Regions from separate parts of the Sphingobium sp. CFD-2 genome, predicted to be linked through region 2. Evidence: riboswitches for the same ligand, from Rfam matches in the RefSeq annotation. Region 2 holds a riboswitch; each other region holds the start of a gene.
The links. A riboswitch is a leader RNA that binds a small molecule or an ion and turns the genes downstream of it on or off. The one in region 2 is predicted to bind cobalamin.
Positions count from the first base shown of each region.

Region 1: linked by a shared signal. The riboswitch ahead of LDB29_RS12820 (TonB-dependent siderophore receptor) and the one ahead of LDB29_RS24170 (HoxN/HupN/NixA family nickel/cobalt transporter) in region 2 are both predicted to bind cobalamin.
Region 3: linked by a shared signal. The riboswitch ahead of LDB29_RS22985 (TonB-dependent receptor domain-containing protein) and the one ahead of LDB29_RS24170 (HoxN/HupN/NixA family nickel/cobalt transporter) in region 2 are both predicted to bind cobalamin.

Region 1 covers NZ_CP084405.1:2,594,512-2,599,037, reverse strand. Annotated here, with positions in the region: gene LDB29_RS12830 (molybdenum cofactor guanylyltransferase) at 1-327, opposite strand, end outside; gene LDB29_RS12825 (threonine/serine dehydratase) at 327-1,310, opposite strand; cobalamin riboswitch at 1,396-1,611, shown strand; gene LDB29_RS12820 (TonB-dependent siderophore receptor) at 1,781-3,619, shown strand; gene LDB29_RS12815 (ABC transporter substrate-binding protein) at 3,627-4,508, opposite strand.
Region 2 covers NZ_CP084406.1:866,184-870,709, reverse strand. Annotated here, with positions in the region: gene cobW (cobalamin biosynthesis protein CobW) at 1-907, opposite strand, end outside; gene LDB29_RS24170 (HoxN/HupN/NixA family nickel/cobalt transporter) at 904-1,995, opposite strand; cobalamin riboswitch at 2,149-2,378, opposite strand; gene LDB29_RS24165 (LysR substrate-binding domain-containing protein) at 2,471-3,364, opposite strand; gene LDB29_RS24160 (efflux RND transporter permease subunit) at 3,760-4,526, shown strand, end outside.
Region 3 covers NZ_CP084406.1:590,594-595,119, forward strand. Annotated here, with positions in the region: gene trbG (P-type conjugative transfer protein TrbG) at 1-206, shown strand, start outside; gene LDB29_RS22975 (TrbI/VirB10 family protein) at 254-1,351, shown strand; gene LDB29_RS22980 (DUF2274 domain-containing protein) at 1,354-1,575, shown strand; cobalamin riboswitch at 1,693-1,910, shown strand; gene LDB29_RS22985 (TonB-dependent receptor domain-containing protein) at 2,084-4,526, shown strand, end outside.

The DNA of each region.
Region 1 (4,526 bases), on a different replicon from region 2:
TCCCTGTCCGATCAACGCCTCCGCCAGCCCGTCCGGATAGGCGGGCACGTCGCATCCGGTCGTCAGCACCGCGTCATAACCCAGCGCCCGCGCATGATGCAGCGCCGCGTTCAGGCCCCCCAGCGGCCCCATGTCCGCAGCCGGCCGATCCGCCAGCCCGATCATCCCCTCCACCTGCCGGCCGCAGACCGCCACGGTTTCGACCTGCCGCCCCAGCGCCGCCACCGCATGCTCCAGCAGGCTGCGCCCATCCAGCATCGCCCGCGCCTTGTCGCTGCCGAACCGGCTGGACCGCCCGCCGGCCAGAACCGCCCCCATCAGCCGCATCATGCGCCGCCCGCGATGATCCGGGCATAGCTGTCGGGATCGACATTGCTGCCGGAGATCACCACGACGCTCGCCCCGTCGGCATCCGGAGCCAGCCCGGCCAGCATCGCCGCCAGCGACGCGGCCCCGCCCGGCTCCACCACCAGCTTGAGGGCCGAAAAGGCAAAGCGCATCGCGTCGCGCACCTGATCGTCGCTCACCGTAAGGCCGCCCGACAGATAGGCCCGGTTGATGGGAAAGGTCAGCGCCCCCGGCGCGGGAGACAGCAGGGCGTCGCAGATCGACCGCGCATCGGGCGATACGCTTTCCCGCACGCCGCTCGCCAGCGAGCGCGCCGTATCGTCGAACGCTTCCGGCTCCACCGCCAGGATCGCGACGCCGGGCTGGCGCGCCTTCACGGCGGTCGCAATTCCCGACACCATGCCGCCGCCGCCGCAATTGACGAGGATCTGGCCGATCTCCGCCCCCGCTTCGGCGGCCTGTTCCATGATCTCCAGCCCGATCGTCCCCTGGCCGGCCATGATGAAGGGATCGTCGAAGGACGGCACCAGCACCGCGCCCCGTTCATTCGCCAGCCTCGTGGCGATTTCCTCCCGGCTTTGGGTGAAGCGGTCATAGGGCACGACATCTGCGCCCAGCGCCCGCGTATTCGCCGTCTTGATCGCGGGCGCGTCGGCCGGCATCACGATCGTCGCCGCCATGCCCAGCAACCGCGCCGCAAGGGCCACGCCCTGCGCATGATTGCCCGAAGACCAGGCGACGACCCCCGCCTTTCGCTCCGCCGCGTCCAGGCGGGCCAGCCGGTTGTAGGCGCCGCGGAACTTGAACGATCCGCTGTGCTGCGCGCCTTCGAACTTCACCAGCACGCGCCGGCCGCAGCGGGCGTTGAGCGCCGCATTTTCCAGCAGCGGCGTGCGGATGGCGGCAGGGGCGATGACCCGCGCCGCATCCTCGACATCGGCGGGGCTGATGGCGAACGGCATGCAATCTCCTTCCATGGCTGCCTCTTGGCATGGCCGCCGCTTTCCCTTATGGCGCGGGACGCGGGCGGGGCAATGCCTTCGCGCGCAAAAAGAAGATCGCGCCGGTGCCCCGAAGGGGGCTGAAAACGGGAATGCGGTGCGGACGGGAAACCGTCCTATTCCGCGGCTGTCCCTGCAACTGTAAGCGGTGAGCGCGATGCACTTCGGCCCAGGGGCCGGCCACTGGACGCAAGTCCGGGAAGGCGTGCATCGCCGCATTGACCCGCGAGCCAGGAGACCTGCCGGCGCATGGTCGCTCTTGCCTTGGTCCAGGGTATGGCCATGGCACGGTGTTCTCCGTCTGAGCGACGAAGCGGCGCAGGGCCGCATCGGTGCGGGGGGAGGGCGCGGGCGCCGGCCATTTCCCCCGTCCGGCCGCGCAAGCGGACGCCCTGAGCCATGTTGCACCGGCGCTCAGGGGGAATATAGACATGTTGAGGATTTCCATTTCCATCGCCGCCTTGCTCGCGGCCGCTCCCGCCCTGGCGGAGGATGAGATCATCGTCACCGCGCTGGGCATCGAACAGCCGCGCGACGAGGTCGGCCAGGCAGTCACGGTCATCGACGCCGACACCATCCGCACCCGCCAGAGCGTCAGCGTCGTCGACCTGCTGGCCACCACGCCGGGGGTGCGCTTCAATCGGGCCGATGCGGTGGGCGGGGTCACTGGCGTTTCACTGCGGGGGGCGGAAACGACGCAGACGCTGGTGCTGATCGATGGCGTAAAGGTCAACGATCCGAGCGGGATTGGCGATGCCTATGATTTTGGCAATCTGCTGACCGGCAACATAAGGCGGATCGAAGTGCTGCGCGGTTCCAATTCCGTGGTATATGGCAGTCAGGCGATCGGCGGTGTCGTCAACATCATGACGGGCGCGCCCGCAGAGGGTTTGGCCGGCAACGCCTCGGTCGACTTTGGCTATGCCGACACGCTGAATGCAAAGGCAGATATTTCCGGTGCCACTGGCATGGTGTCCGGCGGCATCGGCATCGCCTATTTCAACACCGACGGCATTTCCGCCGCCGCCAACGGCACTGAAAAGGACGGCTACGAAAATCTCGCGACCAACGCGAAGCTGAAACTGGCCTTTGCCGACAATCTCAGCCTCGACCTGCGCGGCTATTATATCCATGCCGATCTCAACACCGACCTGTTCTTCGGTGCGCCGATGGAATCGAGCGATGTCAGCAAGCTCGACCAATATATCGGCTATGCGGGTCTCAACCTGTCCTTGTTCGACGGCAAGTTGACCAACCGCGCCGCCGTCACCTGGTTCCGCAATGACCGCGATTATATGCTCCAGCGGGGCGAGGCGCCGGATTACGGCTTCTCCGGCACCAATCTGCGCTTTGAATATGAAGGCGTCTATCAACCGGTCGATCAGGCCCGGCTCATCTTCGGTTACGAGCATGAACGGCCGGACTATGATTTCTTCTATCATGATTTCTTCACGGGCGACAAAGTCGTGGGCAAGGCAAAGGCCGACATCGACAGCGTCTATGCCCTCGCAGTCGTGAAGCCGTTTGCGGGCCTCGCATTGACCGGCGGCGTCCGGCATGACGATCACAGCCAGTTCGGTGGCGCGACGACCTTCGGTGCAAATGCGAACTACACCCCCAATGGCGGCTCCACCAATTTTCGGGCCAGCTATGGTGAGGGTTTCAAGGCACCCTCCCTCTATCAGCTTTACGACAGCTTCAGCGGCAACCGCGCACTCAAGCCCGAGCGGTCGAAAAGCTATGACATCGGTTTCGACCAGAGCCTGGCGGGCAGTCGGGCGATGCTCTCGCTGACGGCGTTCCGGCGCGTTACGCGCAACCAGATCAATTTCGATTATGCGACTTCGCTCTACGGAAATCTGGACCGCACCCGCGCCAAGGGCGTGGAGGCGATGCTGACGCTGCGGCCCGTCGATGCGCTGACCGTCACCGCCGCCTACAGCTATGTCGATGCGCGCGACCGCAATACCGACGCCCGGCTGCCGCGCCGCGCCGCCAATGCGGTCAGCGTTTCGGCGGACTATGTCTGGCCCTTCGGCCTGTCGACCGGCGCGACGGTGACGATGGTAGGCGACAGCTTCAACGATGCGACCAATATGGTGCGGCTGGACGGCTATGCGACGGCGAACGTCCGGGCGTCTTTCCCGATCCGGGAAAATCTGGAAATCTACGGCCGCATCGACAATCTGACCGATGAGAAATACGCCACGGTCCATGGCTATAGCACTTATGGCCGGTCGGCCTTCGGCGGCGTGCGTGTGCGCTTCTGAAAATAGCCTAATGACGCGGCGCGGCGTTCACCCGCGCCGCGTCCTTGCGCTGCGCTGTGCCCTTGTGCGCAGCGCCGTCAAGCTGCGCTGTGCCCTTGTGCGCAGCGCCGTCAAGCTGCGCTGCGATGCCCCGCGCCGCCTCGACATAGGCGGGGCCGCCGCACACCGTCCACGCCTGCGGCACGCGGATGCGCGGGATGGCGCGCAGTATGGGGTGGTGCAGCATTTCCGTCCCATGATCGACCACCTTCTCGCTGCCGCTCTCCACGATCAGCCAGTCCGGACGGGCGGCGATCATCTCCTCCAGCGACAGTTGCGACAGCGCCGGCTTGCCCAGCCTGCGGGCCAGATTGATCAGGCCCACCCGCTGCATCAGGTCGTCGACCAGCGTGCCGGTGCCGGTCATATAGCCGCGCCGCTGATAATAGGCCGCGACGCCGCGACGCTTCGGCGGGGGCAGGGCGGCGAGGTCGCGGTTCATCCGGGCGATCATCGCTTCGCCCCGTTCGGGATGGCCGACCGCCGCCGCCACCTGCCGGATCTGCGTCAGGATCATGGCATAGCTGTCCGCGCTCGCCAGCCCCAGGGTCCGCCACTGGCCCGGCGGCGCGCCGACGACGCTGCCGCCGGAAGGAAAGCCGATCAGCAGGTCGGGGCGGATCGCCAGCACTTCCTCCGCCGGGCGCTTGAGGGTGCGGAAGGCGCGGGCCCTGCCGACCGCCGCCGACAGTTCCGGGTCGTGCCCATAGGGGCTGAGCGCGGCGATCTGCGCCGGGTCCGCCAGAGCGAGCACATATTGGTCGGCGCAGGTGTTGAGCGACACGATGCGCCGGGGTTGGGCGGGCGCCGCGCCGGTCAGGGCCAGGGCGCAGAACGTTGTAAAGATCATTCTGCACCGCACGCTGCT
Region 2 (4,526 bases):
GGGGGCCGACGGCTTGCAGCACGAGGCGGGCGGGGCGCCCTTCTATGGCGAGGAAGCCCTTCACGCGCAGGATGTCATGCACGGCGATGCTCTCCGCCAGCGCCGCCAACAGCGGCTCCGGACCGGAAAGTTCGCCCAGGTCGACGATGAAGCTCTCGAAATCGTCATGGTCGTGATCCTCCCCATCGTCATGGTGCGAGGGACGGGCATCGATCCCGTCCTCCACCCCGGCGCCGAGGCCGAGCAATATGGCCGGTTCGATCTCTCCCCTCGCCGTGCGGAGGATGCGGACGCCGGGGCGGATTTCCTGGGCCAGTTCCTGCTCCAGCACGGCCAGCCGGTCCACGGCGACCAGATCGGTCTTGTTGAGCAGGACAAGGTCGGCGCAGGCAAGCTGGTCCTCGAACAGTTCCTCGATGGGGCTGTCATGATCCAGCGTCGGGTCGGCCGCGCGGGCGGCGGCGAGCGCCGCCTCGTCATGGGCGAAGCGACCCGCCGCCAGCGCGTCGGCGTCGATCAGGGCGATCACTCCGTCGACCGTGGCGCGCGTGCGGATGTCGGGCCATTGGAAGGCCTTCACCAGCGGCTTGGGCAGGGCAAGGCCGCTGGTCTCGATGATGATGTGATCGGGCGGGGTGGGCCGGTCGAGCAGCTTTTGCATGGTCGGCAGGAAATCGTCGGCCACGGTGCAGCAGATGCAGCCATTGGCCAGTTCGATGATGTCCTTGTCGGGGCAGGCTTCGTCGCCGCAGCCCCGCACCAGCGCGCCGTCGACGCCCACGTCCCCGAATTCGTTGATGATGAGGGCGAGGCGGCGGCCGCCCGCATGTTCGATGAGGTGACGGATCAGCGTGGTCTTGCCGGCGCCGAGAAAGCCAGTGATGACGGTGGCGGGAACCTTTTTCATGCGGGATTTCCTTGCGGTTGGTGGCTGGGGATGGGAGCGACTTCGATCTCGTCGAAGCCTTTCCAGCGATAGATGGCCCAGCTCAGCAGCCAGCAGGCGGCGAACAGGCCGATGATGATGAAGCCGAGGCTGTTGAAATGCTCGCCAAGGTCGGCGGCAAGGGTCCAGACGCCGCCGCTGAGGCCGAGCTTGTCGCCCAGCAGGGCCGCTGCCTCGATCCCGCCGATGAGCAGCGCGACCAGCGCCGACACCAGCGTGATGGTGATATTGTAGTAGAGCTTGCGGATCGGCTTCACGAACGCCCACTGATAGGCGCCCATCATCAGGGCACCGTCCGCCGTGTCGATCAGCGCCATGCCCGCCGCGAAGAGCAGGGGAAAGATGAGGACGGTCGCAACCGAAAGGCCGCTGGCGGCCTGACCGGCGGACAGGCCCAGAATGGCGACTTCGGTTGCGGTATCGAAGCCCAGACCGAAGAGGAAGCCGAGCGGAGCCATGTGCCAGCTTCGCGTCACCAGCCGGAAAAGCGGGCGGAAGAGGCGTGCGAGCAAACCCCGATTGCCAAGCAATATGTCCATATCTTCATCGACATAGGCTCCACCCTTTCGAACATGGTTGAACGTCCTGAGAACTGATCGGAGGATGATCAGGTTCATCGCCGCGATGGCGAAGAGGAAGGTCGCCGACACCATTGTCGCGATGGTGCCGCCGATGGCTCCCGCCGCTTCCACCCGGCTCAGCGCACTGGCGGCGACAGCGATGGCGACGGCGGCGATCAGGACGATGCCGCTATGGCCGATGGCGAACCAGAAGCCGACGGTCAGGGGCCGCTGGCCGTCCTGCATCAGCTTGCGGGTCACATTGTCGATGGCGGCGATATGATCGGCGTCCACGGCATGGCGGAGGCCCAGGCTCCAGGCCAGCAACGCCGTGCCCAGCATGACCGGATCGCCCGCGAAGATCGTGAAGGCCGCGATCCAGGCCGTCAGATTGGCGGCGATGAGCCCGGCGAACATGCCGGTCGCGCGGCGGCGAAGACGGCTGGCCGGCGCCCCGGGCGATTCCGGCTCATGGGTCGATATGCTCATAGGGTCGGTACCCCGTCGGCGTCTGCGAAACCGGACGGGAGCCGCCTTCATGCCGGACGGACGCTCTTGCGCCCGGCATGCCGACAGCAGCTCCCGCTGCGTGAAGCGTCGCTCAGACGGAGGACCGTGCCGTGGCCATCCCCTGGACCAAGGCAAGAGCGACCAGACGCAGGCAGGTTTCCTGGCTCGCGGGTCATAGCTTGGCGCATGGCCTTCCCAGGCCTCGCATGATTTAGCGTCCGGCCCAGTGGCTGATCCTCCGGCGCTTCCGGGGGATCGCTATGCGTCTCGCTCGCCGCTTACAGTTGCAGGGACAGCCGCGGATTCATCACCGCATTCCCTATTAAGCCCCTTGGGAGGGCACCGGCGCGATCATGAAGGTCGGTCGAAACCACCCTTCGGCGGCCATGCATAGAGGCTGGAACAGGGAATGGGAAGAGGAGGCTTGAGCAGAAGATGTTTCCTCAATTAACTCCTACAAATGACGTTCTTCCAGCAGGGTCTTCAGAAAGGCCTGGCCGGTCGGTGACAGATCCTCATGATGGATCAGCCAGAGCGCGCTCATGACCGGCACGTCGAAGGGGCGGTTGATCACATTGTCGACGTGCAGCCGCGCCATCGACCCGGCAATCACCGTGGGGCCGAAGCCGGCCGCGACAAGGCCCAGCAGGGTCGCGAGGCTGCGGGCTTCATGCGAGATTTTCGGGACGAACCCTGCTTCCGCGCACAGGGCCTGGAAATGCTCCGTGAACCCTGTCCCATTGGGCGCGCCATAGAGCACCAGCGGCTCGTCGGAAAGGTCAGCGATGCGCGGCGGGGCAGGGCGCAGCGCCAGCGGATGATCGGCGCGCAGGGCCAGCACCATCTCTTCCTTGAGTAGGCATCGGGACAGCATGCCTTCGGGCAGCGCCGGCGCCTCGAAATTACGCACGATGCCAAGGTCGAGCTGACGGCTCGCCACACTCTCCACCTGCTCGTCGCGGCCTTGTTCGCGCAGGATCAGTTCGACATCGGGATAGGTCTGGCGGAAGCGGTAGAGCGCCCGCGCCACCGGAGGCACGAAGGGGCCGGAAGTGGTGAAGCCCAGCCCCAGCCGCCCGATCTCCGCCCTTTGGGCCATGCGCGCGATCTGTGCGGCGCGGTCCGCCTGGGCAAGGGTCCGGCGTGCTTCAGGCTCGAACAGCCGGCCGGCCTCCGTCAATCGCACCCTGCGGCTGGTGCGGTCGAACAGGCGGACGCCCAGTTCCTCCTCCAGAGCACGGATCTGCTGGCTGAGCGGCGGCTGCGATATGCCGAGGCGCAGCGCGGCGCGGCCGAAATGCATCTCCTCAGCGACGCACAGAAAATAGCGGAGATGGCGAAGGTCCATGGATCATGTCGCTCAACATATCGATCATGCCATATTATATATTAGACGCAGAATGTCCAAGGGCGCATGGGCGGCTTCGAATGTGGCGGCGTCTCCCGGCTGGCCGGCGGAGGTGCGCGGGCTATGCCCCCTCATTGCCGCAGCACTCCGCCATGGCCGGGGATGCCGTCGCATTCTAGGATGTGTGGAAATTCGCTTCGCCCCGAACGAAGTCCCCACGCGTCTTGGAGCATTTCCGCGCTGGCCGCCTTTCTGGCGACGGCCGGAAATGCGGCAAACGATATGCGCATTTCCTGGCGCGCTTCGTCTTTGGTATCAGGCGGCGAAAATATCTGGAGAGGTTGTATCGTCATGTGCGGCGGGGATCGTCCGGCGGCGCATCCGTGGAGTCGTGAATGATCGGTATCGTCAAGGTTGCCCTGCATCGTCCGCTCACCTTCATCGTGATGGCGATCCTGATCGCGATCGCGGGGGTGCTGGCGGCAGCGCGAACGCCGGTCGACATCTTTCCCAATATCCGCATTCCCGTGGTGGCGGTCGCCTGGCAATATGCGGGCCTGTCGCCGGAGGACATGGCCAACCGCATCGTCAATCCCTATGAGCGCGTGCTGACCACCACGGTCAACGACATCGAACATATCGAGAGCCAGTCGCTTCAGGGCATCGGCATCATCAAAATCTATTTCCAGCCGGGCGCCGACATCCGCACCGCGACCGCGCAGGTGACGTCGGTGTCGCAGACCGTGTTGCGCCAGATGCCGCCGGGGATCACGCCGCCGCTTGTCCTGAATTACAGCGCGTCGACCGTGCCGATCCTCCAGCTCGCCCTGTCGGGCAAGGGGCTGTCGGAACAGCAGCTGTTCGACATGGGGATGAACCAGGTCCGCCCGCCGCTGATCACGGTGCCCGGCCTTGCCATGCCTTTCCCCTCGGGCGGCAAGCAGCGGCAGGTGCAGATCGACCTCAATCCGCTGGCGCTTCAGTCCAAGGGGCTGTCGGCGCAGGATGTGGGTGCGGCGATCGCGGCGCAGAACCAGATCAATCCGGCCGGTTTCGTCAAGATCGGGGAAACCCAGTACAGCGTGAAGCTGAACAATGCGCCTTCCTCCATAGAGGCCCTGAACGACCTGCCCGTCAAGGTGGTCAACGGCGCGACCATCAC
Region 3 (4,526 bases), 280 kb from region 2:
CGCCGATCTTCGTCATCGGCTCCGATGGCGAAACCCAGATCGTCAACAGCCGCATTCACCAGAACATCCTGATCGTGGACCGCCTGTTCGGCGCCGCCGAATTACGCCTTGGCAGTGGCGATCGTCAGCAGACCGTCAGGATCGTCCGCATCGAGCAACGGCAGGCCGCACAGCCCGCAAAGGCGACCGGAGAATCCCCGTCATGACCGAAGACACGACTACTGTAGAAGCCGCACCGGACACCACCGCGCCGATGCGGCTGCGAGCCGAACCGCCCCGCGTCACCCGTCTGTCCCGTAAGACGCTGGCTGGGGTAGGAGCCGTCGCGCTGTTCGGGATCGGCAGTGCGCTGATCTATGCCCTCCAGACCCGCGATATGAGCGGCAGCGGCGAAGAACTCTACTCGACCGAGAATCGTGCAACGGCGGACGGGCTATCCGGCCTGCCGCGCGACTATACCGGCCCCGTCCTGGGGCCGGCCTTGCCCGGCGATCTCGGCGGCCCGATCCTCGACGCGCAGAACAGGGGGCAGCCTGTCACGCCGCCGGTCATGGCGACGCCCGCCGTCGATCCCGCCGAACAGCGCCGCATCGCCGAGGAAGAGGCCGCGCGCGTCAGCCGCGTCTTCTTCCAGACCGCCCCCGGAACAGGGGCTGCAAGCCCGAGTCTCGCCGGCCTTGGTCTGACCGGCCAGCCTGGTGCTGCCGGCACGCAGGACCGGCATACCGCCTTCCTCAATGGCCCGGTGGATCGGCAGACTGTCGCCCTGGACCGCATCATGGCCCCCGCATCACCCTACATCCTTCAGGCCGGAGCCGTGATCCCGGCAGCGATGATTACCGGCATCCGTTCGGACCTTCCCGGCCAGATCACCGCGCAGGTGACGGAGAATGTCTATGACAGTCCGACCGGCAGCCTGCTCCTGATTCCGCAGGGGACGCGCATCATCGGCCAATACGATGCCGGCGTGACCTTCGGCCAGCGTCGTGTCCTTCTCGTCTGGAACCGCCTGATCCTGCCAAACGGCCGCTCGATCGTGCTGGAGCGACAGCCCGGAGCGGACGCCAGCGGCTATGCCGGCCTTGAAGATGGCGTTGACTATCACTGGTGGGATCTGATGAAGGCAGCCGGGCTGTCAACGCTGCTCGGCATCGGCACCGAACTGGCGACCGACGACGAGGACCGGCTGATCCGCGCCATCCGCGACGGGGCGCAGGACACCATCAACCAGGCCGGGCAACAGATCGTCCAGCGCCAGTTGCAGGTCGCCCCGACGCTGACCATCCGACCGGGCTTCCCGGTCAGGGTCATCGTGACGCGGGATCTCGTCCTCGAATCCTACAGGAATTGAACATGGCAAAGCTGAAACTCGGCCCGCTTCCAGACGACAAGCCGGTGAAGTTCACGCTGGAACTGCCGGCGCAGCTTCATCGCGACCTGACCGACTACGCCGAGGTGCTGGCCCGCGAGAGCGGCCAGACCCCCGCCGATCCCGTCAGGCTTGTCGTGCCGATGCTGGAACGGTTCATTGCCACGGATCGGGGATTTGCAAAGGCTCGACGGTCAGCCGGGTAATCGGCTGACGGATTCACCTGATTCCCGACAGAGTATGGCCGCGCCGTGCAATCTGGATCAGTCCCCGCTTGCTTCACACACGGCTTAACCTTACGGCAATCATTAGGTTTGCAATAGTGAGCCTATGATCGCGCCGGTTCCCCGAGAGGGGATTAAAACGGGAACGCGGTGAGGATGGTCCGCCATCCGAATCCGAGGCTGTCCCTGCAACTGTGAGCGGCGAGCGCGATGCACACGGGGTTTCGGCCTCAAGCCACTGAGCGAGAGCTTGGGAAGGCCGTGCATCAAGCCTTGACCCGCAAGCCAGGAGACCTGCCGGCGTCTGGTCGCTCTTGCTTTGGTCCAGGGGATGGCCGGGGCACGGTGTATTCCGTCTGAGCGACGAACGTGCGGCGGGGGCCGCATCGGTCGTGTGACGGGCGCTTGAGGCGTCCGCCCGCTCTCGCGCCCGACCGTTCGTGACGGCACGCCCCCGCCCGACAGGGTTCGGCGCCAGGGGGGCTATGGAGTGAGACTTTCGACGATTTCGCGGTTCGCGCTGACGGTGGGGCTGTCGGCGTGGGGCATACAGGCACAGGCGGCCGACAGTGATCCTGCCCCTTCGGGCGAAGAATCCGGCAAGCCCAAGACGCAACAGGAAATCGTCGTCACGGCCAACAGCCGCGAGGAATTGCGCGACATTCTCTCGCCGGGGGTGGTCTCGGTCGTCTATCCCGACGACACGCGCGGCGAGCACAAGGCGCTGCCCGATCTGCTCGACCAGATTCCCGGCGTCTACGTCCGCCGCGTCGGCGGCACGGGCGGCTATACGACTACGAGCATCCGGGGCAGCGCGCCCAGCCAAGTCAACATTTACATCGACGGCGTGCCGTTCAATCTCTCCAGCGAGACGGCGGCTGATATCTCCACGATCCCGATTTCCAACGTCGAGCGCGTCGAGGTTTATCGCGGCGTCACGCCCGCGCGCTTCTCCGGTGCGCCGCTGGGCGGCGCGATCAACATCGTGACCAAGATGCCGACCGACCTGAGTGGCACCGTGTCAGCCGGTGCGCGGTCCTATGGCGGTCGCCAGTTTTCGGGGAACTTGAGCTTTCCGCTGCTCGGCGGCGGTCTTCTGCTCGGTCTCGACATGGAACGCAGCAAGGGTGAATTCAAATATCCCCTCATCGCCGCGCGCATCCTGGACGGCATCGAATATGGCGACGGAGAATGGAGTGGGGACGGCCTATCCAACACGCCGTGCAGCATCTCTTCCGAATATCAGCCGGTGCGCGCCATCAATCCTGTCTGCCAGTTCCCAACCACGCGGCAGCGGCAGAATAACAGTTTCCAGCGCGACAATGTGATGGTGAAATGGCGCAACGACAATATCACCGCCAAATATTCCTTCACCCATATGGACCGGTACATGCCGGAGATTGTGCCCACTCAATATGGTGGACTTCAGGGCTACAGCCTCATCGATCTCCCGGAATACACATTCCCCCAGGTGAACCTGACCGCAGGCTCGCTCGCCAGTTTGGGCGTTCCCTTCAACAAGCGGCGTCAGCAGAAGCAATATCAGCATGACGGTGCGTTGAACTGGCATGACCGCTTCGGCGACCTCGAACTGGCGCTGAACCTCAACTTCATGGACCAGCGCAAGCGGTTCAACAATTACGACATGGCGGCACCGTTCGGCGTCGGCAGCCGCACGGCGCTGTATCACACCACCCGCTACGGCCTGACCGCCGACGCCAGCTACACGCTCGGCGCGGAGTGGGATGTGACGCAGCTTCTCGAATTGCACGTCCAGCATAATTGGGAGACGATGCGCTACGACGCCGACAACCTCATCAATTCGGTGACAGGCTTACGGCGCGGCGATTATTATCAGCATTACAAGCGTCAGCTCACCAACATCCAGGTTCAGGATACGCTCACATTCCACACGCTGGGCGACCTCCAGGTGGCACCGATCTTCCGGATCGAGAAGCTGACCGGGCCGGTGCTGGGGAGCCAGGACAACCCCTTCGGTCCGTCATCCGGAAATTACGGTTGGAAACCGACATGGAGCGTCAGCGCCAAGAAAAAGGTGGGTTCGGACTGGCTGCTGTTCGCCAGCTACGGCACTTACAACCGCTATCCCAATTTCTATGAAATCTATGGCGACGGCGTCTATATTCAGGCTGGTGCCGACAGCGTCGGCAACACAATGCCGCTGCTGCGCGAACATGGCAGCAACTGGGATGCCGGCCTTGGCTGGAACGGCACGATTGCCGGCGATCTCGCGGGCAGCTTCCGCGCCACCTATTTCCAGCGCCGGACAAAAGATGAAATCACGCTGTTCCTGACGCCCGTGGGCGGGAAATATGTCAATTCCGGCACGACCATCACCAGGGGCGGTGAGTTCGAGGCAAGCCTCAAATGGGGCGACCGCGCCGACCTCCAGCTCGCCGCGACGGTGCAGGAGGGGCACTATGTCAAGGGGACCTATTTCGTCTATCCCGCCATTCCCGTCGCGGAACGTGTTCTGGGCAATCTGCGAACGCTCCAGAACCCCCGCTTCACCGCGAACGCGCGCCTCAATCTGCATTTCCTGGGCGGCGCGCTAACGACATTTGGCGAGGTTCGTCACAGTGGACGTCGCTATATCAGCCAGTCCAGAAGCCCCGGCAGCGATGAGAACAGCTATACCTATGAAGCGCCGCTCACCACCTTTGACGCCGGTGCGCATCTCCGACTGCCGCATGGCCTGACGATATCGGGCGGCGTGTCCGATATTTTCAATGCCGGGCCGAAACAGAAGATGCACATGGTTGGCAGCAACGATGGGCTTCACCCATATAATTACTGGAAGTGCAGCGCTTTGGAGGCGGACGAGACAGGCGACTATTCTTGCTTCGACGACGAAGCAAACCTTGTGCGTCAAAACTACCCACTTGCGTTCAATCCCTACTATCCCCGCCAAG